Regions from separate parts of the Paenibacillus sp. FSL H7-0756 genome, predicted to be linked through region 2. Evidence: riboswitches for the same ligand, from Rfam matches in the RefSeq annotation. Region 2 holds a riboswitch; each other region holds the start of a gene.
What was found. A riboswitch is a leader RNA that binds a small molecule or an ion and turns the genes downstream of it on or off. The one in region 2 is predicted to bind cyclic di-GMP.
Positions count from the first base shown of each region.

Region 1: linked by a shared signal. The riboswitch ahead of NST04_RS15350 (thiamine pyrophosphate-binding protein) and the one ahead of NST04_RS01070 (choice-of-anchor A family protein) in region 2 are both predicted to bind cyclic di-GMP.
Region 3: linked by a shared signal. The riboswitch ahead of NST04_RS05490 (flagellar assembly protein A) and the one ahead of NST04_RS01070 (choice-of-anchor A family protein) in region 2 are both predicted to bind cyclic di-GMP.
Region 4: linked by a shared signal. The riboswitch ahead of NST04_RS31570 (fibronectin type III domain-containing protein) and the one ahead of NST04_RS01070 (choice-of-anchor A family protein) in region 2 are both predicted to bind cyclic di-GMP.

Region 1 covers NZ_JBBOVT010000001.1:3,517,263-3,525,306, reverse strand. Annotated here, with positions in the region: gene serA (phosphoglycerate dehydrogenase) at 1-1,519, shown strand, start outside; gene NST04_RS15365 (SDR family NAD(P)-dependent oxidoreductase) at 1,602-2,441, opposite strand; gene NST04_RS15360 (helix-turn-helix transcriptional regulator) at 2,576-3,529, shown strand; gene NST04_RS15355 (methyl-accepting chemotaxis protein) at 3,603-4,853, shown strand; cyclic di-GMP riboswitch class I at 5,356-5,452, shown strand; gene NST04_RS15350 (thiamine pyrophosphate-binding protein) at 5,569-7,212, shown strand; gene NST04_RS15345 (carboxymuconolactone decarboxylase family protein) at 7,264-7,644, shown strand; gene NST04_RS15340 (hypothetical protein) at 7,796-8,044, shown strand, end outside.
Region 2 covers NZ_JBBOVT010000001.1:241,771-249,814, reverse strand. Annotated here, with positions in the region: gene NST04_RS01085 (YukJ family protein) at 1-587, opposite strand, end outside; gene NST04_RS01080 (ASCH domain-containing protein) at 687-1,109, shown strand; gene NST04_RS01075 (hypothetical protein) at 1,472-1,849, opposite strand; cyclic di-GMP riboswitch class I at 2,598-2,691, shown strand; gene NST04_RS01070 (choice-of-anchor A family protein) at 2,774-4,903, shown strand; gene NST04_RS01065 (LPXTG cell wall anchor domain-containing protein) at 4,879-5,793, shown strand; gene NST04_RS01060 (alpha/beta hydrolase) at 6,523-7,488, shown strand; gene NST04_RS01055 (HD-GYP domain-containing protein) at 8,005-8,044, shown strand, end outside.
Region 3 covers NZ_JBBOVT010000001.1:1,222,034-1,230,077, forward strand. Annotated here, with positions in the region: gene hcp (hydroxylamine reductase) at 1-872, shown strand, start outside; gene NST04_RS05485 (aldo/keto reductase) at 972-1,946, opposite strand; gene NST04_RS05490 (flagellar assembly protein A) at 1,975-3,624, opposite strand; cyclic di-GMP riboswitch class I at 3,700-3,792, opposite strand; gene biuH (biuret amidohydrolase) at 4,298-4,981, shown strand; gene NST04_RS05500 (ABC transporter substrate-binding protein) at 5,007-6,020, shown strand; gene NST04_RS05505 (ABC transporter ATP-binding protein) at 6,035-6,844, shown strand; gene NST04_RS05510 (ABC transporter permease) at 6,841-7,593, shown strand; gene NST04_RS05515 (ring-opening amidohydrolase) at 7,590-8,044, shown strand, end outside.
Region 4 covers NZ_JBBOVT010000003.1:1,286,362-1,294,405, forward strand. Annotated here, with positions in the region: gene NST04_RS31565 (MFS transporter) at 1-1,067, shown strand, start outside; cyclic di-GMP riboswitch class I at 1,153-1,254, shown strand; gene NST04_RS31570 (fibronectin type III domain-containing protein) at 1,268-5,431, shown strand; gene NST04_RS31575 (fibronectin type III domain-containing protein) at 5,457-8,044, shown strand, end outside.

The sequences.
Region 1 (8,044 bases), 3.3 Mb from region 2:
TGTAGACAAGAAAACAGGACTAAGTGAAGATGAGCTAGTTGCAATCATTGGCGAATATGACGGCTTACTCGTTCGCAGCCAGACTACTGTAACGGACAAAATTATCGCAGCCGGTACTAATCTCAAGGTTATCGGCCGGGCCGGAGTCGGCGTGGACAACATCAAGCTGGAGTCCGCCACGCAGCGCGGTGTAGTTGTTATCAACGCTCCGGACGGCAACACCATTACGACCTGTGAACATGCTTTTGCCATGATGATGGCCTTGGCCCGTCATATTCCTCAAGCCTATGCGAAGACCATTTCCGGTGTATGGGACAGAAAGACCTTCCTCGGCGTCGAGCTGCGCGGCAAGACACTGGGCGTACTCGGCATGGGCCGGATCGGCAGCGAGGTGGCCAAGCGCGCCAAAGCCTTCGGCATGAGCATCCTGGCCTATGACCCGTTCCTGACGGCTGACCGTGCAGAGAAAATGGAAGTGAAGCTGGCTTCGGTAGACGACATTGTGCGCGGGGCAGACTTCATCACGGTTCACACACCGCTCACACCGGAGACCCGCCACATGATCTCCCGTCCGCAATTTGAAGTCATGAAAAAAGGCATGCGTATCATCAACTGTGCCCGCGGCGGTGTTATCGATGAAATGGCGCTCGTAGAAGCGATTGACAGCGGCATTGTGGCCGGCGCTGCATTCGACGTGTTCGAGAAGGAGCCGCCTGAAGCAGACCACCCGTTCCTTACAAATCCGAAGATTATCGTGACCCCGCATCTGGGTGCTTCGACGATTGAAGCCCAGGAGAACGTGGCGATCGATGTATCGGAGCAGGTCCTCCATATCCTGCGCAACGAACCGTTCATCAACGCGGTGAACATTCCGCCGGTTGCACCTAGCGTGATGAACAAGCTGCAGCCGTACTTCACCCTCGGCGAGAAGCTGGGCAGCTTCGCTACTCAGATTACAGACGGGGCGATCCGCGAGATCCATGTGGAGTATGCCGGTGATCTCTCGGATGTGGATACCCAGCCGCTTACCCGTTATGTCGTCAAAGGTGTGCTCACCCGCCACTTCGCCGGAGATGTGAACATCGTCAACTCGATGCATCTGGCGAAGACCCGTGACGTGAACGTAGTGGTGACCAAGGCTTCCAAAACCAAAGGCTTCACCAATCTCATCACGGTAACACTCAAGGCTGAGCATGATGAAGAGCGTCTGGTTGCCGGTACCCTGCTGCAGGGCTACGGCGAACGTATCGTTAAGGTCAACAAGTTCCCGGTCGATATTGCTCCTGAAGGCCATCAGCTGGTCATCTCGCATAACGATAAGCCGGGTATCATCGGACTCGTCGGTACTCTGCTTGGCGAGAACGGCGTCAATATCGCATCCATGCAGGTTGGCCGTACCATCATCGGCGGAGCCGCCATCATGCTCCTGACCGTTGATAAGGGTGTGCCGAAGGAGGTCCTGGTGAAGCTGGCCGGACTGCCGGAGATCAACACCGCTGAGGAGATCATTCTGCTCTAATTCTTATTTCTTCACAATAAAACACTCTTCGGGAGTGCAGGCCCCAGGCTGCGCACTTCCAAAGAGTGTTTTTGCATTCTGACTATGAAATTTGGTAGGCCGGCACCTGCCGGCCGTCGGTGTCCGTAAAGCCATATTTCCGTGCCAGGTCCCCTACCTTCTGTGGAACACCCGTCATGGATATCACTTCAGGATCAGCAGCAAGCGCTGCAACTGCCCGTCCGATATAGGCTGTTGATTCGGTGGTCCTCAGCCCCTCCTCCTCCTGCCAGTGTTCTTCATCTGTACCGAAGCTGTCCAGGACCAGCTCGGTCCGCATCCAGCCGGGAGAGACGGGGATCACTGCGATGCCGTCCGCAGCCACTTCTAGGGATAATCCGTAGGCCATGCGCACCAGCGCATTTTTGGACAGATCATAATAGAAGTTTCCGGTGTATTTATACTCATCCCAGAAGGTCGTATGAACGATTAATTTACCCGCCCCCGTTCCTTCGCTGCGCATTAGAGGTATAGCATAATAATTGGTCATTAACTGTGCCCGGACCCCGGCAGTGAACATATGATCCCAATGCTGCACCGGCTGCTCCCAGAACGGTTCATTCCCGATAGCGAGACTATTGCCGCCCCAGACGTTATTGACCAGAATATCCAGTCTGCCCTGCTCTGTGCTAATCTGCCGGATTACAGCTTCTGTCTCGCTATCATTCGTATGATCACAGCGGATCACGGCTCCGTCCCCGCCTAACCGGCGGATCTCAGCCAGCACCCCTTCAAGCGTTCTTGCGTGTGCCTGCGGCATACCGGCATTCCTGCCTGTAGTGTATACATAGGCGCCAGCCTTCGCCAGCTCCAGCGCAATGCCTCTGCCTGCCCCCCTGCTCCCTCCTGTTACCAATGCCACTTTCCCTTGCAAATTAGTCATTTGATCCGCTCCCTTTCGTCTATCATGCCCGGATTAGAAGATCATTTGCGTTAATCCGTACTCTTGTCTAATATATACCTTATACATGACAACCATTGACATATATAAATAATACATTTTAGGGAGGCAGCTGAATGAGAGCGGATCGCCTGATCACTATTGTTCAACTTTTACAGAGCCGCGGGAAAATCAGCTCCAAAGAGCTGGCACAAACGCTGGAGGTATCCGAACGCACGATCTTCCGGGATATGGAGGCGCTCAGCTTCTCCGGCATTCCTGTGCTGGCGGAGCGCGGCCGGGAAGGCGGCTGGAAGCTGGCGGAAGGCTACCGGAATTCGCTGAGCGGAATGAACACCAAGGAGATTGCCGCGCTGCTGGTGCCCGCTGATCCGGCGATTCTGCGCGCTCTGGGCATTCAGGAGGAATTCTCCTCGGCCGCCCGCAAGCTGCAGGCCGCTGCTACCAGGCAGCCCCTAACCCCCTTCAGCTTCCTCAGCCAGCGGATTCACATCGACGGAGCCGGGTGGCATTCCTCCGGGGAGACCTATCCCTGCCTACCCGCTTTGCAGGAAGCCTTATGGGAGAACCTCAGGGTGAGCATCACCTATCTGCGCGGGGAGGACGCTGCCGAGCGGCTGGTTGCACCGCTGGGACTGGTAGTCAAGCGCGGCGTCTGGTACTTGGTCGCGGGGCATGACAGCGAGCTGCGGACCTACCGGGTCTCCAGAATCACTGAGGCCAAAGTCACAAATGAGTCTTTTGAGCAGCCTGAGGATTTCGTCCTGTCTGAGTACTGGGAGACCTCCACCGCCGCGTTCAAGTCTGCCTTGCCCCGGTATCCCGCCAGCCTGCTTGTCAGGGACCACACGATGAAGGAGCTGCAGCGGGAACGATACGTCGCCCTGTTGCACCAGGAGCCTTCTGAGGCCCCTGGCTGGATCAGGGCCGAGGCCGAGTTCAACACGCCGGAGTCTGCGTGCCGGATCATCTTGTCCTTGGGTCAAGGCATCAAAGTGACCGCACCGCCTGAGCTTGCAGATACGGTTGCTTCGGCTCTGCGGGAAGCGGCAGCATTATACGATTTTTAATAATAGACCAAATGCACTAGTATCCCCTATAATATTACAATACACATTATTCTTTATAGGGGGACTTTACATTATGGACTGGATGAACAAGCTGCCGTTGAAACAAAAAATCGTCACCGGATGTTACTTGGTGGCCGCTTTATTCGCTGTCCCTGTCTTAATCACGCTAATCCTGATGGACAGGCTGCTCGTCGGCATTATTCTTGTCGCCGTCCTGGCAGCGCTGACATACCCGCTCGCGCGCTTCATTGAGAGAACGCTTACATCTTCATTTGAGGATATCTCCAATGTGACGCACACGATTGCCAAAGGCGACTTCACCAGCCGTGCCGACGAGAATGGCTCCATGGGCGACATTAGCCGCTCCTTCAACACCATGATTGACAAGCTCAAAAAAATCCTCACCGATGCCTCACAGATTACCCGTCAGGTTATGGACGCCAGCCGCGGGATTGAAGACAAGAATCAGAACCTGAAGTTTGTAATGGCTCAGGTGGCCTCCTCCTCCAATGAACTGGCTCTAGGTGCTAACGAAATCTCGGTGGATATCGCTGATATGACCGAATCGATCAAGGATATCGAAATCAAGGTCTCCAATTATACGAATTCCACCAAGGAAATGAATAGAAGGTCTGTACATACGCTGGAATTGGTAGAACAGGGACGGCAATCGGTGGATACCCAAGCCGAAGGCATGCGCAAGAACATCCAGGCTACCCAGAAGGTGGCGGATACGATTGAAGCCCTATCGCAGAACGCACGCGGCATTACGATGATAACCAAGACGATTACCGAAATTGCCGAACAGACTAATCTGCTGTCGCTCAATGCCTCTATTGAAGCTGCCCGCGCAGGCGAGCATGGCCGGGGATTCGCAGTTGTTGCCCAGGAGGTCCGTAAGCTGGCCGAGGAATCCACCGCTTCCACCAAAGAGGTGTTCGGACTGGTCCGCAGCATTGAAGCGGATATCAAGCAGGCCATCGATAATATCGCCATTAACGAAGAGGTAGTTCAGGTACAGAATGAGATGATAACAGAAACGGCTAACATCTTTGCTCAAATTGTGCATAGTGTCCAATACATAACCGAGCAGATCGCTTCCTTCTCCGCAGAGAGTGACCTTATGCTGGAGAGCGCACTCAAGATCTCCGGGGCAATCGAGAATATCTCAGCCATTACCCAGGAGACCGCCGCAGGGACCGAAGAGGTATCCGCAGCGATGAACGAACAGATTCACGCGCTGCAATCCGTGGCTGAGGAGACAGAGAAGATGACCTCCGCAGTCTTCAACCTGCAAAAAACAATTCATATTTTCAAATTCTAGCTCCGGCACAATGAGACACGCGCCTGCGGAAATACTGCGGGTGGTGTCTCTTTTTCTATGCAAAAATCAGATTGTTATGTAATATTCACAAATTGTTGAAATTGTGCATAAGGGTAAAAAATGTGTTTTGCACTTCTTTACTATAGTCGTTCTATTGTCATAGCTTGTCTATAAGTCAACAGCTCACATATCCGTTACTTAAGTCCTATCATTTAATTTTGCAATGCTGTATATCTAGCGAATTCTTAACATTTTGCAGTACCTCAGGATTGTAATGAGTCTTTGTGCTTACTCTCCATAATAAGGGCCCGAAATTTTCATTTGCATTTTAAGACTTTAGTCTTCCAGGGACAACCATTTTCAAAAGTTTGAAATTCCAAATATTTAGCCATTTCAACTCCTGAATATTCGCCAAATTCCGAGTTTCTTCTCACTGGGGTTATTGACAAAAGAGGAGCTAGGAATATATTGTAAAGGAAAATTCTCCAAAGATTGATTTATAACCGCATACCGGCAAAATTCACCGAAAGGGAATGACGCAAAGCCATGGATCTACAGTCTCATTTCTGAAGTGGGATCATGACAGCCAGGTTGCTGAAAAACTGTGAACGCCTTAGGTTTCGCGTTTGATTATGGTGATTCGTGCAACAGACCTGTGCTCCAATATTGAGTACAGGTTTTCTATTGCTGACTTATACAAATAACAACATGCGGGGTGGATGTTCTGAAGACAGTTGCAGATTATATGGCGGAAGCATTGCACAATCTGGGAGTCACTCATTCTTTTGGAATCATAGGCAAATCTATTTGCCCCATCGCTTTGAAAATGGTTGACTACGGCATAGAGTTCATCCCCGGCCGGCACGAATCCAGCTCCGGCTTCGCCGCTGGCGGTTATGCTCTGAAGACCGGCAGCCTCGGGGTAGCCTTCGGCACTTCCGGTCCGGGCGGAACGAATCTGCTCACCGCTGCAGCGCATGCCAAGGCCAATAATCTTCCCGTCCTCTTCATCACCGGCCATCAGTCCATCAAGGAGCTGGGCATTCCCCAATGCCAGGATTCCACTTCTTATCTGGCTGATTTGGCGGATATGTTCCGGCCGGCCACCCTCTTCAGCAAGCTTGTTGAACGCGGCGATCACTTCAGCACGATTTTCAACCATGCCCTATCCATCGCCCTCGGTGACCGGAAAGGTCCGGTCCATCTCTGCATTCCGTTTGATGTGCAGACAGAGCGGCTCGCGGAATGCCGGATTGTTCTGCCGGAGCGCGAGGGACTAGTCAGTTATCAGAACTATGACCGGGTCATCTCGGCGATTAATCAATCCGTCAGCCCTCTGATCATTGCCGGTAAAGGCGTCAACCGCTCCGGGGCCCATCAGGAACTGGTGCAGCTGGCCGAAACCTTCAACATTCCTGTAGTCACCTCTCCAGGCGGCAAAGGCGCCATAGCTTATGATCACCCGCTCTACCACGGTCCTGTCGGCGTCGGCGGCTCCCCGCACGGCGATGAATTGCTGAACAACAGCGACCTGTTCATTGTTCTGGGCTCCCGTCTCAGCGATATGACTATCTGTAACCTGAAGCCGGAGAATCATCCGCAGCAGCTGATCCAGTTCGATGTAGATCCAACCTTTGTCGGCAAAATACTCACCTCATCCACCATCGCTGTCGGCGGAGACTTAAGGGACAACCTGGCACTGTATCTTCAGAAGCTGGACCCCTCTGCGGTCACCAAGCATGAAATTAATATTTCCAATGATTACAATGACGAGCTGCCCGTGCTGGCGGGACTATCTCTGGCTTCGGTAATGAGCACGATGAGCGAACAAATCCCCTACAACAGCAGCGTGTTCGTAGATGACGGCAGCCATGGGTTCAATGCTGTGAAATGGTTCAATGTCCGCAGGCCCGGCAGCTTCATATTTGATGCCTACTTTGCCTGCATGGGCAATTCAATTGGCATGGCCATCGGCGCCAAGACTGCCTCTCCCGGAGAGACCGTCTTCTGTATAACCGGTGACGGCTGTTTTATGATGCTCGGTGCTGAAATAAACACGGCCGTTTGCAAGGATATTCCGGTGATTTTCATCGTGGTGAACAATATGCAGCTGGATATGGCGCTCAAGGGCATGGAGAAAACGACCGGCCGGATTGACGGTACGATCTTCGAGGTTCCGATGGATGCTGTGAAATTCGCCGAATCATTGGGAGCAGCCGGCTTCCGCTGTGAGACGCAGGAGGAGTTCGCCGCCGCAATCCGCGAGGCTATCGCGCTTAACAAGACCTCTGTCATTGAGCTGCTGACTGACCGTGATGAGATGCCTCCCACGGCTCACCGCACGCTGGATCTTACGTAAGGAAGCCGTATTCGCACACATTTTCTAACCTACTGTCAGGAGGTCAAAAGCATGAAGCAGAACATGAACAGCGGACTCGATCATTTCACTGATCTCTCAGGAGATTACGGGGCCAAAGCCCTGGCTCCGATCAAAGAGCATTTCCCGGAATTAGCCGAGTATATCATGGGCAACGCCTATGGTGATATTTTTCAGCGGACCACAATTGGCTCTGACTGGAAAGAGATCGCGGTGATCTCGTCTCTGATTACGATGGGGCAATATGAGCAGTTAGGGGTTCATTATGTAATGGCGCTCCGCGTTGGCATGACCATCGAGCAGATCAAGGGGGTGCTGCTGCATCTAACTCCTTGCGTCGGTGCCCCCCGGGTGATTTCAGCCTTTAATGTGCTGCTGGATACCCTGGAGGAGATCAAAGAAAAATCTTCATAAATCTACAATTTTCGACTTTTGATTGCACATTTCAGTATGATCTGGTTATAATGAAGGCAAAATATCCCAAATCCAATTGCGATTTTGTCGAATAGAGTCGCAGAAATGAGGTTTTGGAGGTATTACAAATTACACTTAGGGAGAGATCAACATGGGACAATTTATTTTGAAGACAGACACTGCGAAGAAAGTAATCAATATTGAGCTGGAGGGAACTTTTTCTAACGAGGACGGGCTCAAATCTATACAGGCTTACCAGCAGACCATTAACCCGATCAGCCCTGCTGAATATGCATTAGAGATCGACTGCCGCAAGTTGAATGTAACGGCTCCTGATGTTGTACCGCTGCTTGAAGGCTGCTTCATCATGTTCAAGGCTGACGGCTTCCAGAAAGTGAGT
Region 2 (8,044 bases):
TCTCGGGCGTACCCGCCCGCATTGCCTTGATTCATGTGGATATTATGAACGCCCTGTCCAGGAGAGAAGCCGAAGTATTTGTCGGGTTTATCCACAGGCCCCCAAGGTTCGCCGAACGCATACAGGGTGGCCCTCTGCTTGTGTGCTTCCTCGATGTAAGAGGTTATTTTGTCATAGAGATTATTGTGAGGATCGCTGTCCTCCAGTTCATTCCCGCCTGTATTAGGCAGAGCCACCATCTTGTTAGGGATCACGAGGTTTCCCCGGATGTAGTCAAGGGCAAGGCTCCGGTTCTCCCTGGTGATCTTCGTGAAGCCGGACTCAAGCTTGAGCCAGTGGGCTGTTTCTTCCGATTTTAAATCTTCGCCCACATAATAAAGTACCTGATTGGCAGTGTCTTCCGGTAAATGCTCGGCTTTATTGCTTGATTGGATGTTGATGGCTAATCTATACTTTTTGTGGTCATCGTCTTCAACGTCAACCAGCACCTGGATATGATTGTTTTTGTAGCCTAGCTTATATATGGTATTCTCATTGGATAATTTGCATTTTAATACCCCATACCCTTGATCTAATCCGTTACCCATCGCTCATCAGTCCTCCTTCATAGCTATTATTCTTTCCCATAGGAGGCCATAGTAATTCTTAGTAAAAAGTTGATCAAGATAAGGAGGCAAGCTGCACCTATGAAATGCCTAACCATTCGCCAGCCGTGGGCCACCTTAATTGCGCTGGGAGAAAAACAAATCGAAACCCGGAGCTGGCGGACCGCTTACCGGGGGGAGTTAGCCATTCATGCCGGGATGCAGGTGAATAAGGCGATCTGCCGGACGGAGCCGTATCAGTCGTTGCTGGCCCGTCACGGCTACACTGCGGACAATCTGCCAACCGGCAGGATCATTGCGGTCAGCCGCCTTGCGGATTGCTGTGAGGTGACGCCGGAGCTTGCGCAGCAAGGCTGGCCGGGTGGCAATGAATATGTATTCGGCAATTATGCCGAAGGAAGGTATGCCTGGAAGCTGGAGGAAGTTGTTCCGCTGGTACATCCTATACCTGCTAAGGGACGTCTGGGTTTCTGGGAATATCCTGTGCTGGAAGAGGAATTGTGAATTTCTTGCCGGCATTTTGAAGAAAAATTGCTCTGGATTGGTTATCAGCTGGTATAATTGGGATATTCGGCGGGAAATCTTCCTATATATAAGGATAGTTGTGCTCTGAGGCGGTCTACCGCTGGAGAGGGGCAGAAATGCCGGGAAGGAGCGTATGCATAATAGATGGGAAGCCTTCTAATTGCATGGCTTTGTATGCTTTGTTTGTTTCTTGCGTTCCGGGATCAGGTGAGCCGGAGAATCCTGTATCCGGTAGCTGTGGTGGTTATATGCGGCACGTTAGGGTATTGGACGTTGTTAATGTAACCGCATCCGGGTGATCATTTCATGCAGAAGTCTGCCGCTTGCGGCAGGCTTCTTTGTTAGCTCTGCTTCGGGCCCTGCTCCGTCTTCTCCATACCCAGATATCTGCGCATATGCAGAGTGGCCTGGGCGGCAATCACATCATCCAGCAGCAGCATCCGCTCGTGATAACCCCTGCAGACGAATCTGGCTTCAACGCCCGCCTCCAGCCGCTGCTGTTCATAGACCTTCAGACCACGGGCGCGCATCCCGGCACGGGTCTCCCGCAGATCGGCAGAAGCGGCATGGACGGCCCTCTGGATCACCTCCAGATAAGGCGCAGGCGTGCGCAGCTCTGAGGATATAGCAGAAGCATCGCGCTCGAAGGCGGATAGAATAAGCGGCAGCAAAATATAGGATTTGACCAGCAGGTTATCCTGGCTCTCTGCTCTGTGCATCCCTCTCAACTCCTTGAAGAGAACGTATATTCGCATTGTAACTCACCTTTCAAAAATTAATCAATGGGTTTTATAAATTAACTTAAATAATGTGATATTTTTCACAAAAAAATAGAACGAATTATTATATATTAAAATTGAAATAATAAAGATTGAAAAATAAATCAGCTCAAAGGAGAATGGCAATGAGTCATGAAGGAAGTCTCCGCCGTGGTTTGGTATTCGGGATCATTCTAAGTGTTCCGCTATGGGTATCGATGATTGGCTGGATTCAGCTATTCGGGTCTGCCTAGGCGACATTTTATTCAAAATATATGAATTCTATTAGCAGGTGTCGTCCCTATGGGCGGCACTTTTTTTAGAGCTGACATGCCCGCAAATAGGTAAAATTGCATTGAATAGGAGCGGACAGTAAGCCGAGACGGGGTGAGACTAATAAAATAGGACAAATGCATCAAATTTTAATAATATAAATTCATATAATTATAGAGAAGAGAGATAAACGGCTGCAGCCAATTCTCTGATTTCTCGACTTTTTTCGTCGGCGGCTAAAAAGAGACTCGCCCATAAACCCTTATGGTACAAGGGTTAAATGAGGAGTCATCGCGAAAATAATTTCAAGAAATATACTGGGAATGGATTGACAATAGGGTGGGCGAGCGGATAAACTGAAATTAGTACAAAAGTAACAAATGTCATAGACTCAACAACGAATTTACATAAGCAAATCACAATTTCATACCGAAATCATGTACAAACGCAAACCGTATCGAAAGAACGGGACGCAAAGTCAGGAATCTACTGTCTCTATAAGTTGAGGCTAAGGTCGTCCGGCCGCCGTGAAGCTAACCCTTCGTGGCGGTCTTTTTTGTTGTTATAGTCGCGTGACAGATTCATAGAATAGTAACTAGGAGGTGTGGACTATTGAAAAAAAGAGTACGTAAAACAGCCGCCATCATAATGGCGGGCCTATTGACCTTATCCAGTACCTTTACGTGGGGGACAGATGTTAGAGCAGCTTCAGGGGTACCGTATACTCCAACACCGGTTTTAGGAATCGCAGGGAATTTTAATGCTTTTATTCTCGGGGATTTTACGCAAGGCAATGATCAGATTGAAGGCCGCCTGGCAGCGGCAGGGAACATTACCCTCACCGGAGGTTACGGGGTAGCCAGAGCATACAGGGATGCTGCGCCGACGGATGTACTTGTGGCCGGCAAGAATTTTGTACATTCAGGCAGTGGAGAGATCTATGGAAATGTGGTATTTGGGGATAGCTTTACCGCCAATGAGCCTGGTGTCAACATCAAAGGCGGGAAGAAAAATGCCAGCCCGATTGATTTTGCCGCCGAGCAGCAGATGCTGATCTCCCGATCTACAGAGTATGGGGCCTTGGCCGATACGAAATCGGTAGCCAATAACTATGGGACACTAACCATAAATGCGCCGGATGCCTTCAATGTTGTTCATCTGGATGCCCCGACTCTGGCAAAAACAAATAATATCCAGTTTAACATTGCCCCGAACGCTACGTTGATTATTAATATTAGCGGGTCTACAGTCAATGTGCCTAGTTTTGCAATGAATAACGGCAGAGCCAGTCAAGTGTTGTTCAACTTTTACGAGGCTTCTGAGGTGAATATCGCTTATACCTCTTTCTATGGTAGTATTCTCGCCCCCCAAGCGGATGTTCATTATGCCGGAGCAGAGCTGTACGGGACCCTGATTGCAAAATTTTTTAGCGGCGGGGTTGAGATGCACCTTGGAATGTACGAGGGAGAGGGGCCGCCGCCGAGTCCGACGCCGACCGCAACGCCGACACCTAGTCCATCACCGACACCAACGGCTACACCAACGCCGACAGTGAAACCTACACCGACAGTAACGCCAACACCGACAGTAACGCCTACACCGACAGTGAAACCAACACCGACGGTAACACCGACTCCAACAGTAACACCGACACCGACAGTGAAACCAACACCGACCATAAAACCATCACCTACACCTGTGTGCACTCCAACTCCAAAGCCAACGCCAACAGTGAAGCCGACGCCAACGCCAACTGTGAAGCCGACGCCAACACCAACCGTAAAGCCGACGCCAACACCAACAGTGAAGCCGACGCCAACACCGACAGTGAAGCCGACACCAACACCAACAGTGAAGCCGACACCAACGCCAACTGTGAAACCAACACCAACGCCAACAGTGAAGCCGACGCCAACACCAACTGTGAAACCAACACCAACGCCAACCGTGAAGCCGACGCCAACAGTGAAGCCGACGCCAACGCCAACAGTGAAGCCGACGCCAACACCAACCGTGAAGCCGACGCCAACACCAACAGTGAAACCGACGCCAACACCAACAGTGAAGCCGACGCCAACACCAACGGTAAAGCCGACGCCAACACCGACAGCGGTGCCAACACCAACAGTGAAGCCAACACCAACGCCGACCGTGAAGCCAACACCAACGCCGACAGCGGTGCCAACACCAACACCAACAGCAGTACCGACACCAACGCCAACGGCAGTGCCAACACCAACGCCGACAGCGGTGCCTACGCCAACACCAACGGTAGAACCTACACCAACGCCGACAGCAGTACCGACACCAACACCAACAGCAGTACCGACACCAACGCCAACGGCAGTGCCAACACCAACGCCAACGCCGACAGCGGTGCCTACGCCAACACCAACGGTAGAACCTACACCAACGCCGACAGCAGTACCGACACCAACACCGACAGCAGTACCGACACCGACGCCAACGGCAGTACCGACACCAACGCCAACGGCGAGCCGACACCAACGCCGACAGCGGTACCAACACCGACGCCAACGTCAGAGCCGACACCAACGCCGACAGCGGTACCAACACCGACGCCAACGTCAGAGCCGACACCAACGCCAACGGCAGTGCCAACACCGACACCGACGCCAACGGCAGTACCGACACCAACGCCAACGGCAGAGCCGACACCAACGCCGACGGCCGAGCCGACACCAACGCCGACAGCGGTGCCGACACCAACGCCTACGGTAGAACCAACACCGACGCCAACGGCCGAACCAACACCGACGCCAACGTCAGAGCCGACACCAACGCCAACGGTAGAGCCGACACCAACACCAACGGTAGAACCAACACCGACGCCGACAGTAGAGCCAACACCAACGCCGACGATAGAGCCAACACCGACACCAACGGTAGAACCGACGCCGACGCCAACGGTAGAACCAACACCGACGCCAACGGTAGAACCGACGCCTACGCCGACAGTAGAGCCAACACCAACGCCGACGGTAGAGCCAACACCGACACCAACGGTAGAACCGACGCCGACGCCAACGGTAGAACCAACACCGACGCCAACGGCAGAGCCGACACCAACGCCGACGGTAGAGCCAACGCCAACACCGACGGTAGAGCCAACGCCGACACCAACGCCGACACCGACACCAACACCGACGCCGACACCAACACCGACACCAGAGCCAACACCGACACCAACGCCAGATCCGACACCAGTAACAACGCCAGCGCCAACATCGCCGCCGTTCAGTTTCCCTCCAGTGCCTACGCCGACTCCGATCATCGGATTTATCGTGAGTAATGATGTGGTTGTGAATGATGATCCGTTGCCGCTTGGACCTGTAGCAACTCCGATAGCTACCACAGTACCGGCCCCAACGCCGACACCGGTTGTAGCAGTTGCGCCAATAGCAGCAACACCGGAGCCAACACCGTCAACGGAACCGGCACCCGATGTAGTCCTTATTGATGATGAAGTTCCTCTAGGCGGTGTGCCTGTGGATGGAACTCTGCCGAAGACGGGTGAATCCAGTCCTGCACCTTATTATTTTGCCGGTTTGGCACTCGCGGGTCTGGGCTTGATTCTTAGAAGAACCACCAGAAACAGCACACGTAAGTGAATCACCGGAACTGAGATTTATATAAACAAACGATGACCCTGTAATTTGACAAGGGCTGCTTTCGGAGAAGAAGTTCTCCTGGAGCAGCCCTTTTTTCGTTGTTCAGGAAATTATGATTTACGTCCAATGAGGATAAGTTGTGCATAAAGTTGGGGATAAGTGTCTTGGAGCATCGGCAGGATGACTATATTCTGGATCAGTAATAGGAATGACTTCGCTAATTTCACCGAACACATGGACAGGCGTGTGGGCCGAATGTGGTCAAAAAACCGACCACATTCAATGCGGCGGAGGCGTGTGGGCCGGATATGGTCGAAAAACCGATTACATTCGGTGCGGAGGAGGCGTGCGGAACCGGATATGGTCGAAAAACCGATTACATTCGGTGAGGCAGAGGCGTGTGGGCCGAATATGGTCGAAAAACCGATTACATTCGATGAGGCAGAGGCGTGTGGAACCGAATATGGTCGAAAAACCGATTACAATGGCGATACCGCAAGCCTTTTGTTCCTTTTGATACTTAAACAGCGGAGCGTGCTCCCAAGCGTCGCCGTAATTCATACATGAGCCGTTACTGTTACTGTAGAGAAAGAGGTTCGACTGAATCTTGCCTTAGCCCCGGCTGAATTTTCAGTTGGCCTTACTCCCGTGCTATACTAGGCTCAAATTACACTAAGCAGTTCCCTGGCTGGGGAATGGTTGCTTACTGAAGGAGGAACGTTGATGTGGATGATAACCCTGCTTGTGGTGCTGATCGTGGTGGCCGCAGGGGTGGGCTATGCCGGATTCTATTTTTATGGAGTAGCCATTAAGCGGGCCCCTAAGGAATTCCTGGCCAAGACCCCAGACCTTAAGATCGATCCGCCGCCGGTGGCTGGAGCCTCGTGGGGAGAAGGGGCGGAGTGGATATCCCGGCAGACCTTCCGTGAGGTGGAGCTGGTGTCTGAGGATGGCCTCAGGCTGCAAGGCTATTATCTGGCGTCAGAGCGTGCTGCCGGACGGACGGTCATTGTTGCCCACGGGTATTCCGGGAAGGCCAAGGATATGGGAGCGACCGCTAAGAACTATTATGAGAATCTGGGGTATAATGTGCTGCTGCCTGATGCCAGAGGACACGGGAAAAGCGAAGGAGATTATATCGGCTTTGGCTGGCCGGAGCGCCGGGATTATCTGAAATGGATCGGATTTGTCCTGCAGGAGAACGGTCCGGACGCACAAATCGTGCTGCATGGCGTATCTATGGGCGGAGCCACGGTGCTGATGACGTCCGGCGAGGAGCTTCCTCCGCAGGTCAAGGCGATTGTCGCCGATTGCGGCTACACCTCGGTCAAGGCACAGCTGTCCTATCAGCTGAAGCGGATGTACCATCTGCCGAGCTTCCCGTTTGTGCCGGTAGCCAGTCTGGTGACCCGGATGAAGGCCGGTTATTCCTTCGGGGAGGCGTCTGCGCTGACACAGGTACGCAAGGCCAAGGTGCCGATTTTGTTCATCCACGGAGATGCGGATAAGTTCGTGCCTTATGCGATGATGAATGAGCTGTATGAGGCCTGCCGGAGTCCGAAGGAGCAACTGGTAGTGCATGGAGCGGGGCATGGCCTATCCTACGATACGGATAAAAGCACATACATCCGCACAGTAGGCGAATTCGTAGAACGCTATGTACACAGCCCGGTTACCGCTGCATCTGTAAGATAAAAGTCCCTAGAACGTAGACGCGCCCGATATCCGCTGACAGCGGTTATCGGGCGCTAATTATGTTCCACACATGGGGCCTTTCCCTGAAGAACAGGGAAGCAGCAAACCATGTCTTATCGGTATATAAATCCCCCGCCGTTTGTGAGCGAAACGGGTGTCGTTATTCCTTGTTATTTCCAGCAGCCGTGTGGCGAGAGAAATCCTTCCAATACGACAAAAGCCCTACCTCTCTTTTGTCCTTGCGGCTCCGTGGCCGCGCCAGTGTGAATCGGAATGCTATGTTCGAATTTAGTCTCATAAAAAGGAAAAGTACTGCAAGAAAACGTAAGATATTGTGTCCAAACCGCCGATAATATAGAGAAGTGATTCATCGGCCTGACATCTTCTTGGTGGGGATATACATACTCGAAAACAAATATTATTTTATTATAGCACGGGTATAATAAATATGCAACTGTACATTGGGCTGCGGCCGGGATGGAAATGAGGGGACCGATGGAACTATACAGAATTTTTTTGAAGAAACAGATCCGGAACTATATCTTCGGCTCAGCTG
Region 3 (8,044 bases), 980 kb from region 2:
TGGATGTGTATACGCACAGTGAGATGCTGCCGGCCCACTACTATCCCGCCTTCAAGAAATATAGCCACTTCGTAGGCAACTACGGCAATGCCTGGTGGAAGCAGAATGAGGAATTTGCCAGCTTTAACGGTCCGATTCTGATGACCACCAACTGCATTGTACCGCCGAAGGACAGCTACAAAGACCGGCTATACACGACAGGCAACACCGGTTATCCGGGAATTCAGCATATCGCGGCAGGCACTGATGGTGAGAAGGATTTCTCAGCTCTGATCGAGCAGGCCAAGAGCTGCAGTGCTCCGGTAGAGATTGAGACCGGAGAGATTGTCGGCGGCTTCGCCCATGCGGCTGTAATGAATGTGGCAGATCAGGTGGTTGGAGCGGTAGAGAGCGGCGCGATCAAGCAATTCTTCGTCATGGCCGGCTGCGACGGACGGATGAAGAGCCGGAATTATTACACCGACTTCGCAGCAGAGCTGCCCAGTGACACGGTGATCCTTACCGCAGGCTGTGCCAAATACAAATATAACAAGCTGGCGCTTGGCGATATCGGCGGAATTCCGCGCGTGCTTGATGCCGGCCAGTGCAATGACTCCTATTCTCTTGTAGTTATAGCGCTTAAGCTGAAGGAAGTCTTCGGTCTTGCGGATATTAACGATCTTCCGATCTCCTATAACATTGCCTGGTATGAGCAAAAAGCGGTGATCGTCCTGCTGGCGCTGCTGCATCTGGGCGTGAAGAACATTCATCTGGGCCCTACGCTTCCGGCCTTCCTGTCGCCTAATGTAGCCAAGGTTCTGGTAGATACCTTTGGTATCGGCGGTATTACTACCGTACAGGAAGATATGGAGCGGTTCATCGCTGCGGTATAATACAAATTCAATATGAGCCAAAAAACACAAAAGCGAGTCTCCGTATATGTATACGGGGGCTCGCTTTGTGTGTATAGATATGAACGTTACCGTCAGCGCTTATGGCAGCCGGTAGACCGCAAACGGCTCGCCGGTGCGGAAGGCGGCGCTAGCCTGGTCAAGTTGCTCAAGTACCTCCGCATCCGGCGAAGCAGAGAGACTCTGCAAATTATGCTGGACCTGCTCTACTGTAGTCGCGCCGACAATCACCGTGGAGACGGCGGGCCGGTTCATCAGCCAGGACAGGGATAGAGCCGCAGGTGAGGTGCCCAGCCCTTCCGCAATGGCCTGAACCTGCTCCCCGAGCGAGATGCGTTCCGGGGTAAGAAAGCGGCGGAAGTTCGGATCGGTCTCTGCTCTGGAGCCGGCAGGGGCCTTGCCGCTGCCGGCATATTTGCCGGTAAGGATACCGCCCGCCAGAGGGAAGTAGGGGATGATGCCCAGCCCCTGATCCAGGCAGAGCGGAAGCAGCTCGGCCTCGGGCGTGCGGTCAGCCAGCGAATAGCTGCACTGGATAGAGATGTATTTCGCCCAGCTGCGGGCTTCGCTGATTCCAAGCGCCTTCATCAGCTCCCAGGCGGCATAATTGGAGGCTCCGATATACCGCACCTTGCCTGCGGAGATCAGATCATCCAGCGTGCGCAGCGTTTCCTCCAGCGGTGTGTAGGGGTCGAAGGTGTGGATCTGATACAGATCCACATAGTCAGTCTTCAGCCGGCGCAGGCTGCCCTCCAGCTCCTGCATCAGGTGATGGCGCGAAGAGCCGCTGCCGCCGGGTCCCTCATGCTTCGGCAATCCGGCTTTGGTCGCCAGCACTGCGTTATGGCGTCTGCCCTCAAGCGCAAGGCCGATGATCCGCTCCGATTCAGAGCCGGCATAGATATTGGCGGTATCGATGAAATTGATGCCCTGACCCATAGCGGTGTGCAGAATGCGGACCGAGGTCTCCTGATCTGCCCGTTTACCGAATGAATTGGTTCCAAGACCCAGGGCGGACACCTGAAGGCCGCTATTGCCTAGACGGTTATATCGCATGCTCTCACTTCTCCTTATCTAGTAGTACTTAACAAGAATCCCGCACAAGCAGCTTGCCGCCGGACTCCAGGCGGCTGCCTTGCGAACGGGCGAGATTAATTACTGCATGCTCCTCCTCGAGCAGTTCGATCTCCTCGCCCAGCTTGAGGAGCAGCCTGGAGAAGCTGCTTAGGACACTATCCGTAATGTATCCGGTGAATTGCCCCGGGTGGGTGAACACCTCAAGCATATGCCGGAGCGGGTCTGTGCCGGAGCCGAACTCTCCGTTCATACGGCTCAGGGTAGCCTCAAGATCGCGGATCAGGCTATCGAGGTGGTTGTATTTATCCTCCAGCAGCAGCATGACCACCAGACCGTAATTCACCGATTGCTGCCGGGACTCTACGTTCTTGGCCAGCTGGCGTGCCGCCTCACGCAGTCCGTCCACTTCTATACGCAGCAGTCCTGCGAGGCTGTGCAGACGATGCTGCTGTACCCCGGCATATCCGGCGTACAGGCCGCTGCCGGTAACCTGGCCGCTAACATAAATACTGCCGGTGGCTATAATCGTAGATTGGCGGATATCGCCATAGACGTACACATTCCCCAGGGCTTCGATCCGTACAGATCCTTCCAGATCTCCCGGTACAATAATGTCGCCTGCGAACATAACGTCGCCCGCAGGCTCTGTCATCTCTCTGGTCAGCAGACAGAGCGGAGGGAAGTCGCAGATCCGGATGCTGCCGCTTCCTCCGCAGATGCGGGGTCTGCCTGTGTGGTTGGCTACGATATTACCGCAGGGAAGGAGCTTGGCATGATTGCCGGCAGCAAAGTAGATATCCTGCGGCGGGGGAGGGGGCAGAACCCTTCCGTCTGTGTCGAGGCCGGGAATGCCTTCCTCCGGCGGCAGTTTGCGGGCGAAGACCTCACCTGCAAAGGTAAAGGGAGCTCCCGGGAAACGGAGATACTCCAAGGGTTCCGCAGGCTTCTGAGCGGGGGATTCCTGTCCCCCAAGCATTCTGTTCCCCTCCAGTGTATGCTCCGGCAGCAGGAATTCCAGCCGGGCTTCCTTGCCGGGCAGCGGAGCTCTTCCTTCTGCGATGCATACGGGAAGATATGTAGGATTCTCCAGCTCCGCGTACAGGGCGGGAATGTTCAGGCTGCGCAGAATGAAACGGTTGTCCAGTGAAGAAATAATCTGTTCTATGGTGAGCGTGGACAGCAGCACCGCCGGGTTGGGCTGGGCACGGACGACCGCCTCGAAGGCGGCGGGACAGTTAACCAGATTCCAGGCGTACTTCTCTGCACGGTATAAAGTGAAGTGGACCTTGAGCTTGTCAGGCGATACGGTAATTTCATACTGCGGCTTCTCGCAGATCTCCCAGGTAATATAATCTGACTTGGTCACCTCGGTTGGCTCTGTAACGGTCTTCCAGTTGATCTTCAGGACAACAGGGTGGATCGCAGAAATGCGGGCGGGAGCGCCTCCGGGGAGCGGGGGAGTAATGAATATCTGGTTGTCCTGCACGAGGATAATTCCATTCTTATCTCCAGTTGTCCCGTCAGAAGTCCGGCCCTCCACAGAGAATGAATCCAGGAGACCTTTACGTTCAAGCATCAGGGACTCTACGAATTCATATCGGCTTGGTTCGATATCCTGCTGCGGCATGGTTGTAACCTCACTTTTTCGTATGATCAATGGCAATTCGTACAGAAAAAGAACATCATCAAGCCCGGAAGTCTTCCTCCTGAACAGCTGGCTTAAGTGGTCTCTATTGGCAGCCTGGCAACCGTAAACGCGGATTCTGGCGTTCTTAGGCCCATAGCTTTGCGTCCTGCCCTTTCGGGAAGTTTGCCTTTAGAAATAGATCAATGATATACATCCTGTAGAGGTGATGAATTGTGATCGACTGCAATCGACAAAAAGAATCATAAATAGTTCTTATGCGTCATTAACTTCTGCAAACAAGCTTAATTCTAGTACTTAAAGAGCTATTTTTCAACTATATTATGCCTATTTATCAAAAAACTCGAAATATGCAGCTCTATTTCGACAAAAAAACTGGTTTCCCAGCGCTTACAGCTTATGGAAGAGGAAGATGAGAAGAAATGCGGGTATTCAACTGTTGGAACACCTTGGGCTTGGCAAAACCCGGAGTGTTCCTTTTTAATAAGCAGTATTGCGAATGATTATGTAATGTATGTGTTAACTATGTAAATAAACACAAACATTCAGTGTATTATTTCGTAATAAAACCGAAGACATCGCAAATTCATTGTAATATAATCTAACTCATACCAAAGAAACGCGAGTTAATGTTAACTAAACTAACATTAATAGAGATAGCGACATCAGGAGAGGAGCATAAACCATGCAGATTGCAGCAACACCTTACATCTGGCCTTATGACGGGGCAGTGGACCCGGCGAAGACAGCGCTGATGATTATCGACATGCAGACGGATTTTTGCGGCAAGGGCGGTTACGTCGAGAGAATGGGTTATGATCTCTCATTAACGGCGCGGGCGATTCAGCCCATTCAGCGGCTGCTGGCACGTATCCGGGACATCGAAGGGTTCACCGTGATTCATACCCGCGAGGGGCATAAGCCGGATCTGTCGGATCTGCCGGCGAACAAACGGTGGCGCAGCCGCCAGATCGGGGCTGAGATCGGCTCCGAAGGACCGGCGGGACGAATCCTCGTACGGGGGGAGCGCGGCTGGCAGATCATTGAGGAGCTGGCGCCTGCCCGCGGAGAGTACATTATAGACAAGCCGGGCAAAGGGAGCTTTTACGCAACGGACCTGGACCTGATCCTGAGGAATAAAGGAATTACCCATCTGATTCTGACTGGTATTACTACCGATGTCTGTGTACACACCACGATGCGGGAGGCCAATGACCGGGGGTACGAGTGTCTGATCCTTGCGGATTGCACGGGAGCGACGGATGAAGCGAATCACCTGGCGGCGTTGAATATGGTTCAAATGCAGGGCGGGGTGTTCGGCAGTGTAAGTGATTCGCAAGCGGTGCTGAAGGCGCTGGAGCAATACTAAATCATTCATAAACGGGGGAATTACCATGTGGAACAAGTCCAGAACGAAAGCACTGATGCTGTTAACCTCGCTAATGCTGCTCCTGAGCGCCTGCGGTAACAATACGGATGCCGGAAAGGCCGAAGGACAGGGAGCAGAAGGCTCAGGCGAGCTGAAAAAGGTGGTGCTCCGGCTGAAGTGGATTCATCAGGCGCAGTTTGCCGGCTTTTATACCGCAGTGGAAAAAGGCTTCTATAAAGAAGCGGGGCTGGATGTTGAGATCCGCCCGGGGGGCTCGGATTTCCCGGCTGTGCAGATGGTAGCTTCCGGCAGTGAGGAGTTCGGAGTTACCGGTGCCGACCAGGTCGTCATTGCCAGAGAGAAAGGCGTCCCGGTCAAAGCATTGTCTGCGATCTACCGCAAAACCCCGTTCGTCATGTTCGCGCTCAAAGAGTCCGGGATCAAGACAATGGAGGATCTTATCGGGCAAAAGGTAGGCATTAAGCTGGGCGGAAACGAAGAGCTGACCTTCCGTGCCATGGAGAAAAGTGCGGGCATCGAACCTTCGAAAATTGAAGAGATGCCGGTCAAATATGATCTGAGTCCGCTGTTAACCGGTCAGGTCAAGGCTTGGCCCGGATATGTCATTAATGAGGTGCTGGCTGTAGAGGAGCAAGGCAAGGAAGTGAATATTATTGATCCGAACGACTATGGCATCAATTTCTATGCCGATACCTTGTTCACTACGGAGTCTGTTATTAAGAAGGACCCGGAGATGGTCGCAAGCTTCGTGCAGGCATCTATGCAGGGCTGGGATTATGCGGTCAAGCATCCGGAGGAGGCAGCGGAATTCGGTCTGAAATATGGCGAGAAGCTGGATCTGAAGCATGAGGTCAATATGATGAAGGCCAGCATTCCGCTGCTTGATCCGGAGAAGCTTCCGCTGGGCTCAATGGACGAGGCGTCCTGGGAGACATTGCAGAAGAATCTGGTCGAGCTGGGCTTTGTGAAAAAGGAACAGGACATCGGCGGATTGTTCACCAACGAGTTTTTGAAATAAGGAGGGACCCGATAATGACAACAGCGATCAAAGAACAGCTGGATGCTGCCTCCGCGCAGCATCCCGGTACCCGGGAAACGATGCTCTCCCTGCGCAATTGCTCTCTTTCCTTCGGCAACGTGCCTGTGCTGGATCAGGTCAGTCTTGACGTATACCGCAATGAGTTCATTTCGATTCTCGGACCGAGCGGCTGCGGGAAATCTACAACACTCCGGCTGATGCTGCGATTGTTAAGTCCGGAGGCCGGTGGAGAAGTGGCGTATGCCTCCCCGGATCTGTCCCTGGGCATGGTCTTCCAGAAGCCGGTCCTGATGCCGTGGCTCAGTGCGCTGCAGAACGTAATGCTGCCGCTTGAGCTGGGCGAGAAGAAGAAATTCAGCAAAGCCGAGGCACGTGAAAAAGCAGAAAGTGCCCTGCGCCTGGTCGGCCTTCAGGATTATCTGAACCACTTTCCGCATCAGCTCAGCGGCGGGATGCAGCAGCGGGCGGCGATTGCCCGGGCTCTGGCGGCCGATCCGACGGTGCTGCTGATGGATGAGCCGTTCGGCGCGCTGGATGAGCTGACGCGGGAGAAGCTGAATTTCGAGCTGCTGCGGCTGTGGGAGAGCCCGGAGACCAGTCTAAGCAGCATTGTAATGGTTACCCATTCGATTCATGAATCCGCGCTGCTGTCGGACCGGGTCGTGATGATGTCTCCCCGGCCTGCCGGTGTGACGGATATCATTCCGGTGACGCTGCCCTCCCCGCGTGAAGCGGGCATGGAAGAGCTGCCGGAATTCCACCGGATTGTCAAGGAACTGAGAAAGCGGGTGAAGCATCTATGACGGTCAAAATCAAAGACACCCTGTACCCGGTTACGTTTGCGCTCGGCTTCCTGCTGCTGTGGGAGCTGGCTGTACGTCTTCTGGCGGTTCCCATGTATCTGCTGCCTGCACCTACACAGGTAGTCTCGGCTATTAATGGCTCGCTCTGGTCGCATACGCTGGTTACGCTGGGTGAAGCCCTGACCGGGTTCATTCTCGCCAATATCCTCGGCCTGGCTACCGCAGTGATTTTCGTGCATTCCAAGCCGATGGAGAAGGGAATGTTCCCGCTGGCCATTGCCCTTAAGACTACGCCGCTGGTGGCGCTGGCCCCGCTGCTGGTCGTTTGGCTGGGAACCGGATATACCTCGAAGGTAATCGCTTCGATGCTGATCTGCTTTTTCCCGATTCTGGTGAACAGTGTTAAGGGGCTTAAGGCGATTGAATACGAAGCCTGGGAGCTGTTCTCCACCTACAAAGGGACGAAGAGCGAAATCTTCTGGAAGCTGCGGCTGCCGACGAGTCTGCCTTATATCTTCTCTGCCCTCAAAATCTCCACCTCGCTGGCCATCGTCGGTGCCATCGTCGGCGAATTTGTCGGAGCCAATAAGGGACTGGGTTATGTAGTGCTGGTCTCTTCCTATCATATGGATACGCCGGTGATGTTCTCGGCTATTATTGCTTCGGCGCTGTGCGGCCTGCTGTTGTTCTGGTGTATCGGGCTGCTGGAGAAACGGGTTATTTTCTGGACAAGGAGCGATGATCTATGATGAACTGCTCGGTTATCCGAATCCCTGCAGGCGCGCCGCATGATATGTCGGGATTAAGCGCAGCGGTGGAAGCGGGGCTGTTCCGGCCGGAGGAAGTGGTTGCGGTACTGGGGAAGACGGAGGGCAACGGCTGTGTGAATGATTTTACGCGGGGTTATGCGGTTATGGCACTGAAAGGCTTCTTTGCTGAAGCGGCAAAAGGAGGAGCTGCCGATATCTCCTATGTGATGTCCGGCGGTACGGAGGGGGTGCTCAGCCCGCACTTCACAGTTATTAGCCGCAGCGGAGAGGGGGAGCCGGGTGTGGTCGCTGATGGCCTGAAGTCACTCGCCATTGGTGTGGCAAGAACCCGGAGCTTCCGTCCGGAGGAGCTGGGCCGGCTCCCTCAGGCAGACGCCGTGGCGGATGCCGTGACCCGGGCGGTTATGGATGCCGGCATCACCTCACCGGG
Region 4 (8,044 bases), on a different contig from region 2:
AGCAGCTTGCCGTGGGTCTCAGCTTTTGGCTGGGCGGCAAGTGGGTGAAAGAACATAACAAAATGAATGCCCTGCGGCTGGGAATTGCCGTATCGGGCTTTTTTTATTTGCTGGTGCTGTGGCTTCGCGAAGAAGCAGTGCATTATATTTGGCCGCTGGGTGGGGTCCTCGGGCTATCCATCGGGCTGTATTGGCTGGCATTTAACATTGTTTTCTTCGAGATTACGGACGCTGCGAACCGCGATTTCTATAACGGGTGGATGGGTCTGCTGGGTTCCCTGACGGGAATAGCCGGCCCCTGGGTGTCCGGCTGGATGATCTCCCGCTGGCAAGGCGGACAAGGCTACCGTATGGTATTCATATTGTCTTTATGTATCTATGGGGTGGCTGCTGTGCTAAGTTTCTGGCTGCGCAAACGGCCGCGCGGCGAAGCCTATCTCTGGCTGGAGCCCTGGCGCGAGCTTACCCGCAGGCGCAGTCCTTGGCGGCCAGTTGCGGCGGCGCTAGTGTTCCAGGGTATCCGGGAAGGCGTATTCTCCTTCCTGATCGGTCTGCTCGTCTACATTGCTGCACAGGAGGAGAGCAAGCTGGGACAGTTCGCCCTGCTGACCTCCGCCGTCTCCCTGATCAGCTATTATGCGGCCGGCAGATGGTTCAAGCCCCGTGCCCGGCTCGGCGGTATGCTGGCAGGCAGTCTGCTGCTCATCGCCTTCCTTCTTCCGCTGCTGTGGAAGGTGAATTTTACCACCCTCCTGATCATGGGAATCGGGACCTCACTCTGCCTGCCGCTCTACATGCTGCCGATGCTGTCCACCAGCTTCGACCTTATGGGAGTGTCCGAGGAGAGCGCCGGCAAACGCGTGGAATTGGTAGTGCTAAGAGAGCTTAGCCTGATGAGCGGCCGCCTCCTTGGTCTGCTGATCTTCATCGCCGTGCTGTCACTGGACCAATCTCCGCAGACCATTACGCTGCTTATGCTGCTGCTAGGTGCGGCGCCGCTGGGGAGCTGGGTGGTGGTGCGGAAGATGCTGGGTTTAAATGTTCACAGAAATAACAATATTATATGATTCAAATATAGGGTATTATTGCCAAGGTAAGTACAGATTGTATTTGAAGTGAATTCAAAATGATTTCGCATGAATTTAACCATTAGAACTAAAAAGGCAAACCTGTACGAAAGTCAGGGACGCAAAGCCACGGGCCTTACCACAGGGCGGGAGATACCCATCTGTGAATGGTAGCCGGGCCGCTCTTTCCGGTGGTTTTTTTGCGCCCTTTTTTAATTGAAGTGTTAAATGAGCGGAGGTCTTTTATGACAAATAGGAAAAGCTTTATATGTAAGGTACTGTGTTTTATCATTTTGGCTCAAATTCTTGCACCTTTTGTAGAATTCTCAGGGATGAAAATTTCCGCACAGGACAGTATTCTCAGGATCCGGTTTCAGCCCGAAGAAGCCCCTGTACAGGACGGAGAGCTTGCAGATTCTGGAGCCGTTTTTAGCGTCAAAAACCAATACTCCTACGGCTGGAACATGGATCATACCGATGCAACAGTCTCAAGAGATACATACGATGACTCCGGCATAAGTAGCCTTACACGAATCCATCCGGATGGAAAATGGGAAATTGCACTAGACAATGGTACTTATGAAGTCTCGGTAACCGTAGGTGACTCTGTATATAGCAGCAACAACTCCCTTTCTGTTGAGAATATCAAAGTGATGGACGGACTCACTCTTGAAGCAGGGCAGCATAGAACAGTCAAGAAGAAGGTTGCTGTCGAAGATGGAAGACTCACGTTAAGTCAAATCAATGCTGCTGGAATGGAGACGGCTCTCAATAGCATAGAACTTTCATTGGTTAATACATACACTCCCGCCTTGATACCGCCTCAAATAAGTATGCCCTTTGAACCCAATAAGGTTGTTGGTGACAAAGTTCTTCTATCGGGAAGCATGACCAACATACACAACGCTCCGCCTTTTATTAGGGTGAACGGCCTGCAGGTAGAAATCTCCCGCCATATCCGCGAACAAATAAAATCTATTGAACAACAAATACAGCAGGTTAGCCAACATGCAGTGGCAATAGGAAATTCGGATATTGAAGCTATTCAAAGCTCTATCCGCTCCAGCGGCAAGAAGCCTGCAATTATTGCAGTCGGACAATTGAATTTAGAATCAAGCGTGACGTTCGGAAGCGCAGAACAGCCTGTCATTGTAATCGTCGACGGCATGAATACGAACCGGAAGCTGAATGTAACGGTGTACGGGTCGCTAATCCTCCGTGGAGGATTAAATGCCAATACGGAGTTGGATGTTAATGTTATCAACCCTGTACCAGATGAGAATCTAGGTAATCTATGGGTACAGGGGACGGTGCATTTAAATAATAATTCCAATGTACATGTAGATAATGAATTGTTTGCAGGTTCTTTGGTCTATAACAATGGTTCGCTCGATCTATCCGCGGAACGGATAGTAGTACAAGGCAATATGAATATCAATACTATGGTAACTATGAATGTAGACGAAGAAATGTCTATTGGAGAAGTGGTTTCCAATAATTCAAGGGCAGAACTAAATGTAGCGCAGGGAGATCTGTTTGTCCGGGACAACGTCAGTGTGAATAATCATCTTAATATCACCACAGGCGGATTATTTGCAGTAGGCGGAAATGTCATCTCGAACCAAAGACCTATAATACATACGGGGAATGAGCAAGCTGGACGTACATTGTTGAAGTATGTTCTGTCGGGCCTTAAGGCCGAGTATTACAGCGGCAATGATTTTACGGGCAAGAAGGCCGTGAAGGTGGATGAATCTATTTCTTTGGCTGGCCCACCTGTTCTGGGTGTGCCGGGGATAGCAGACCAGCATTTCTCAGTAAGATGGACAGGGCAAATTCAACCTAACTATACAGATCAATATACCTTCTCCGCCAGAACGTCAGGTGGAGTCAGACTCTGGGTGAATGATCAGCTCCTGGTGGATGCCTGGACAACGAAGCAGCATGTGGAGCAAGGCACCATCCAGCTTGAAGCGGGGAAAAAATATGACCTGAAGATGGAATACGCTAATGATATGGGGAATCCTCAGGCCAGCTTATCGTGGGAGAGCGAGCAACAGACCCGTGAAGTGATTCCCTCTGTATCTTTAAGACCTTTTTCTATACCAGCAATAAATGCTAGTGCAACAGACTCAGCCATTACATTGAACTGGCCTGCTTTGTTTAATGCAGATGGATATGAAGTGGAATTCGATAAGGAGGTTACTGTCCTCGGCAGTGAACCTGATTTTTCCAAGGGGGAGCTTAGTCCGGGAACTGAACATCTCTATCGTATCCGGGCAATCAGTGGCGACATCAAAGGGGAGTGGTCAATCACTTCATCTTATTGGACCTTGCCAGCTGCACCACTGAATATTCAAATGAATGCAACAAGCCATACCATTACTCTCGAATGGGAGCCGGTCATCGGTGCCTCCAGTTATGAAATCGAGGTTAATAACAGTACGAAGAATATAGGAGCCGTGCTAACTTACCAGGAGACTGATCTGAATCCGAACATGCCCAAAGTATTCCGAATCCGGGCGGTGAACAGCAGCGGAGCAGGGGCATGGAGTGAAGTGGTTACGAAGACTACTCTGGTTGGAGTACCTTCTAAGCTGCAGGGAACGGCAGACGAGCAGTCAATTCATTTGCACTGGGATGCTGTATCAGGAGCCGCCTCCTATGATTTGGAGGTAGACGGAACCGTAAATAATAACATCCTGGATAATTCATATATACATGGAAGTCTCCAATCTAACAGTAAGCACAGTTATCGTGTACGAGCTAAGAACGATGATGGAATCAGTGAATGGAGCAATACCATCACCGTGCATACTTTGCCTGGAGTTCCGCAGAATCTTACAGCACAAGTGGAAGGAAGCTCTGTGCATGTGGCATGGGACCCAGTTACCGGAGCAACGGGGTATGACATCGAGGTAGATGGAGACGTTCTGGATAATGAATTGAAGCTAGAATTCACACATTCACAGCTAGCATTGAATTCAGAGCATACCTACAGAGTGCGGGCGAAGAATGATGAGAGAGTCGGAAGCTGGACCCAAACGATGGTTTACTCCACTCATGCCGGCGTTCCTGCTAATATTCAGACTTCAGCGAAGAGCAACGAAATTACAATAACTTGGGACATAGTTGCAGGTGCGCTAAGTTACGATATTGAACTGGATGGGGCAACCATTCTTAATGTTACGGATAACCTCTACATCCATAAGAAGCTGGCACCCTTCTCCACCCACAAATATAGGGTAAGAGCTTTAAATGCGGCGGGAGCTGCCGAGTGGAGCGGATACGTATCTGCAACCACTACCTTCGGCAAACCCTCTAATCTGAAGGCCTTAGCCAAGAATACAAGTATTGAATTTACGTGGGATAAGGTAGAGAGTGCGACCGGCTATGATCTCCTGGTAGATGGTGAAGTTCTGAATAACGAAGAATCGCTATCCTATAAGCATACTGGATTAGAACCCTATTCCTGGCATAATTATCGGGTCAGAGCGAAGCAGGGAAGCTTCCTTGGAGAATGGAGCGAACCGCTGACGATTTCAACCGTACTCGGGATTCCGGGAAACGTAAAGACTGAGACCAAGAGCAATCAAATCCGATTATCCTGGGATTCCGTTAAGGGAGCCACCGGCTATGAAATTGAAGCGGACGGTACAATTATAGACAATGGTAGCAAGGTAACTTTTACACACACCGGATTGCTGCCAAACACTAAGCACAATTACCGGATACGGGCCAAGAACACTCAGGTCGTAAGTGATTGGAGTGAATGGACTACGATTGTAACTGGGGTTACAGCACCAGAGGTGCCTAAGAATTTTAGAGGCGAAGTTACTGTGAATTCGGTCAAGCTTGCCTGGGATTCCGTGAATGGTGCATCCGGCTATGATTTGGAAGTAGATGGACAAGTGATTTCGAATTCCAATCAGTTGGAATACACACACAGCGGACTTGAGCCCAATACAATGCACGCTTATCGTGTCCGGGCTAAGAATGCAGGAGCCACCAGCGACTGGTCAGAGCTTTTGAAGAAAACAACGACTCCTGCAGTAACGATCAAGCCGGAAAAGGATACTCAGCTTAATTTTGTAATGATCATCCCTTATAAAAGTGACAAATCCGAGCGCAGAGTTACAGTCACCTATAATGCCAATGATCTTGAAGTCATGGATTTGCGCGCAGAGACCCCGGACATAGAGCTTGAGATTGGCAGTATAGCAGGAACACCAGTGAATGTAATCCAGTTTGAACCGGGGAAAATTGTCTTCAGCGTACAAATGAGCAATAAGGCTGCGATGAACACGATTATTTTCAATGCGAAGACGAATCAATTTACTAAAGTAACCTATACCATAGAGTAGATTTAATAGCGGTAGGAGAGGAACTATGAAGGATATGCTGAAAAGATGGATATCTATTTTATGTGTTTTTTTAATGGTTACGTTGATTCTATTTCCAGGGGGATCACAGGTTAAAGCAGCAGGGGAGTCTAATATTATTAGCTTTGCAGATCTCCACTTCGATGGTTTCATAAAAACGGCTGAATATGTTCCGGACATGGGTAATATTGCGGAAATTACGTTGGATATGCCAGGAATTACGCTCAAGAATATTCGCTTTGATCTATCAACAAGACAAATGATCTACGATATCGCCTTGGACCATGCAGCCGTTATGACTTCAGGCTCAAGAACCCTTTGGGACAATGGATATCAACGTACAAGATACTTGGACATAGCTGTTTATGCGAGTAATTCGAGCAATGGTTCAAGTGCAGAGTACTATACACATACAAGTGTAGAAAATTTGGATTGGAATTTCACTACCAGCAACACATTTATATCCAATGCAAGTGATTTTGTTGTGCAGCATGGGGGAGAACTGACTGGTGGAATTCCAACAAAGATCAGTATTGGGGTATATGCAGGGGATAGTAACCATAGGCCATATGAGCCTTCTAATGGATGGAGAAACTCACTATCTGAGTATCTCCCGGAGAAGAACCTTACCTCCAATGCAGCCCCTACAATTACCATACCAACACCCAACGGACAGCAGCTTGGCCCAAGCTCCCTGTTCATTCCTGTAATAGGGGTATCAGATTCGAATGGTGATGCGCTAGAGCTGAAATATTATATAGATTCAGAGGCAGCTGCAAGGGAAAGTAAGACGATAACCAATACAGCTACAACTCAAAATGTATCCTTTAATCCATTGAACATAGCAGCTTTACCGGAAGGCAGCCATACCATCCGCTTTACAGCCAATGACGGAAAAGTCACCACTCAGAATTCTGTAACCATCTTTGTAGATAAATCCCCTCCGGTGATTGGAAATATCAATATTATTTCTTCAGACTCACAGGTTCAGATATCGGGAACAGCCGCAGATTCCATATCAGGATTGGATAACGTTCCATATCATTACACAGTCGGAAGTCAGTCGAGCGGATGGACTACACAGCCAAGCTTTACTGCAACAGGATTAACCTCCAATACCGCATTTTATACCAAGATTGAAGCCAGAGATAAAGTGGGGAATATCGCTGTTCATGAGCAGAATGTCTATACGAGAGCGCAGGTTCCATCACTATCTGTTCAGCAAAATGGTGAAACCTCGCTAATGATGCAGCTTCATGATCAGAATGCAGCTTCAACCCAATATTTGATTCAATCGGGTACTGCATATGTTACTCCTTCCGGCACTCTCAGTTCTTCGCCTGTATGGTTTACCCCGTCTAATAAGACAGTAGTGATTAACGGTTTAACAGCAAATACTTCTTACTCCTTCCAGGTAAAAGCAAGAAATAACGAAGGGGTAGAGACAGGGTTCGGAGGGCCGGCAAGCGGAACTACACTAGCCGCTGCACCGGGCGGAATTACTGCAGAAGCTTCACAGCAATGGATTAAGCTTGCATGGCCTCCATCAGCGGGTGCCTTAGGTTATGAGGTAGAGGCAGGTGGAGCGATTATCAATAATGGAACCTCTACTTCCTATACGCACAATGGATTATTATCCAATACTCAGCACACCTATAGAGTTAGAATTATCAATCCGGGAGGTACGAGTAGCTGGAGTCAGGCTTTTACTCAAATGACACTGCCTGAACCGCCGGTTTCTCCTGTCAATTTATTGACAGTCCCATCGCAGAAATTCGTTTCATTAACCTGGGATTTGGTTCCTCATGCTACGCGGTATGAAGTGGAAGCCGATGGAGTTGTGACGGATAACGGAACCCTTAACTCCTTCACGCACAAAGATCTGGAAGCTTCAACGGATCATACCTATCGTGTAAGAGCAGGTAACTTAGGAGGGGTGAGTGAATGGAGCGCGCCCGCCATACAACAGACTTGGCCTAATCCGCCAGAGACCCCTACGGAAATATCTGCAGTGCAGGATATTCATACGGTAACTGTGAAGTGGGAGGAGATGGAACGGGCCAGCGGCTACGAGATTGAGGTGGACGGGCTAATTATCGACAACAAGCAATTGACCAGCTATACACATGAAGGATTAGATGCACTTAGCGGTCATACCTATAGAATTCGCGCAGTTAATATAGGAGGCAAAAGTAAGTGGAGCTCTCCTCTGGATGTAACCACTCATCCGGAAATACCGGATGTACCCACGAACATCATGACTACAGCGGATGAAGGACAGATTACAGCATCTTGGCACAATGTTCCTCACACGGATAGCTACGATATTGAAGTGGATGGCGGTACTATAACCACTGTGAAGGAGAATCTGTTCGTGCATGACCAGCTCGCTGCAGATTCCAAACATACCTATAGAATCAGAGCCGCTAATATTAGCGGAACAAGCGAATGGTCCAAACCGATAACCATGACTACCATGCCTGCAGGAATGAATACAGATTCCTTAACAAATGTAGTAGCGGTAGTGACGAATAAGTCTATAACTCTGTCCTGGGATACGGTTGCCGCGAATGCAAGATATGAAATAGAAGTAGA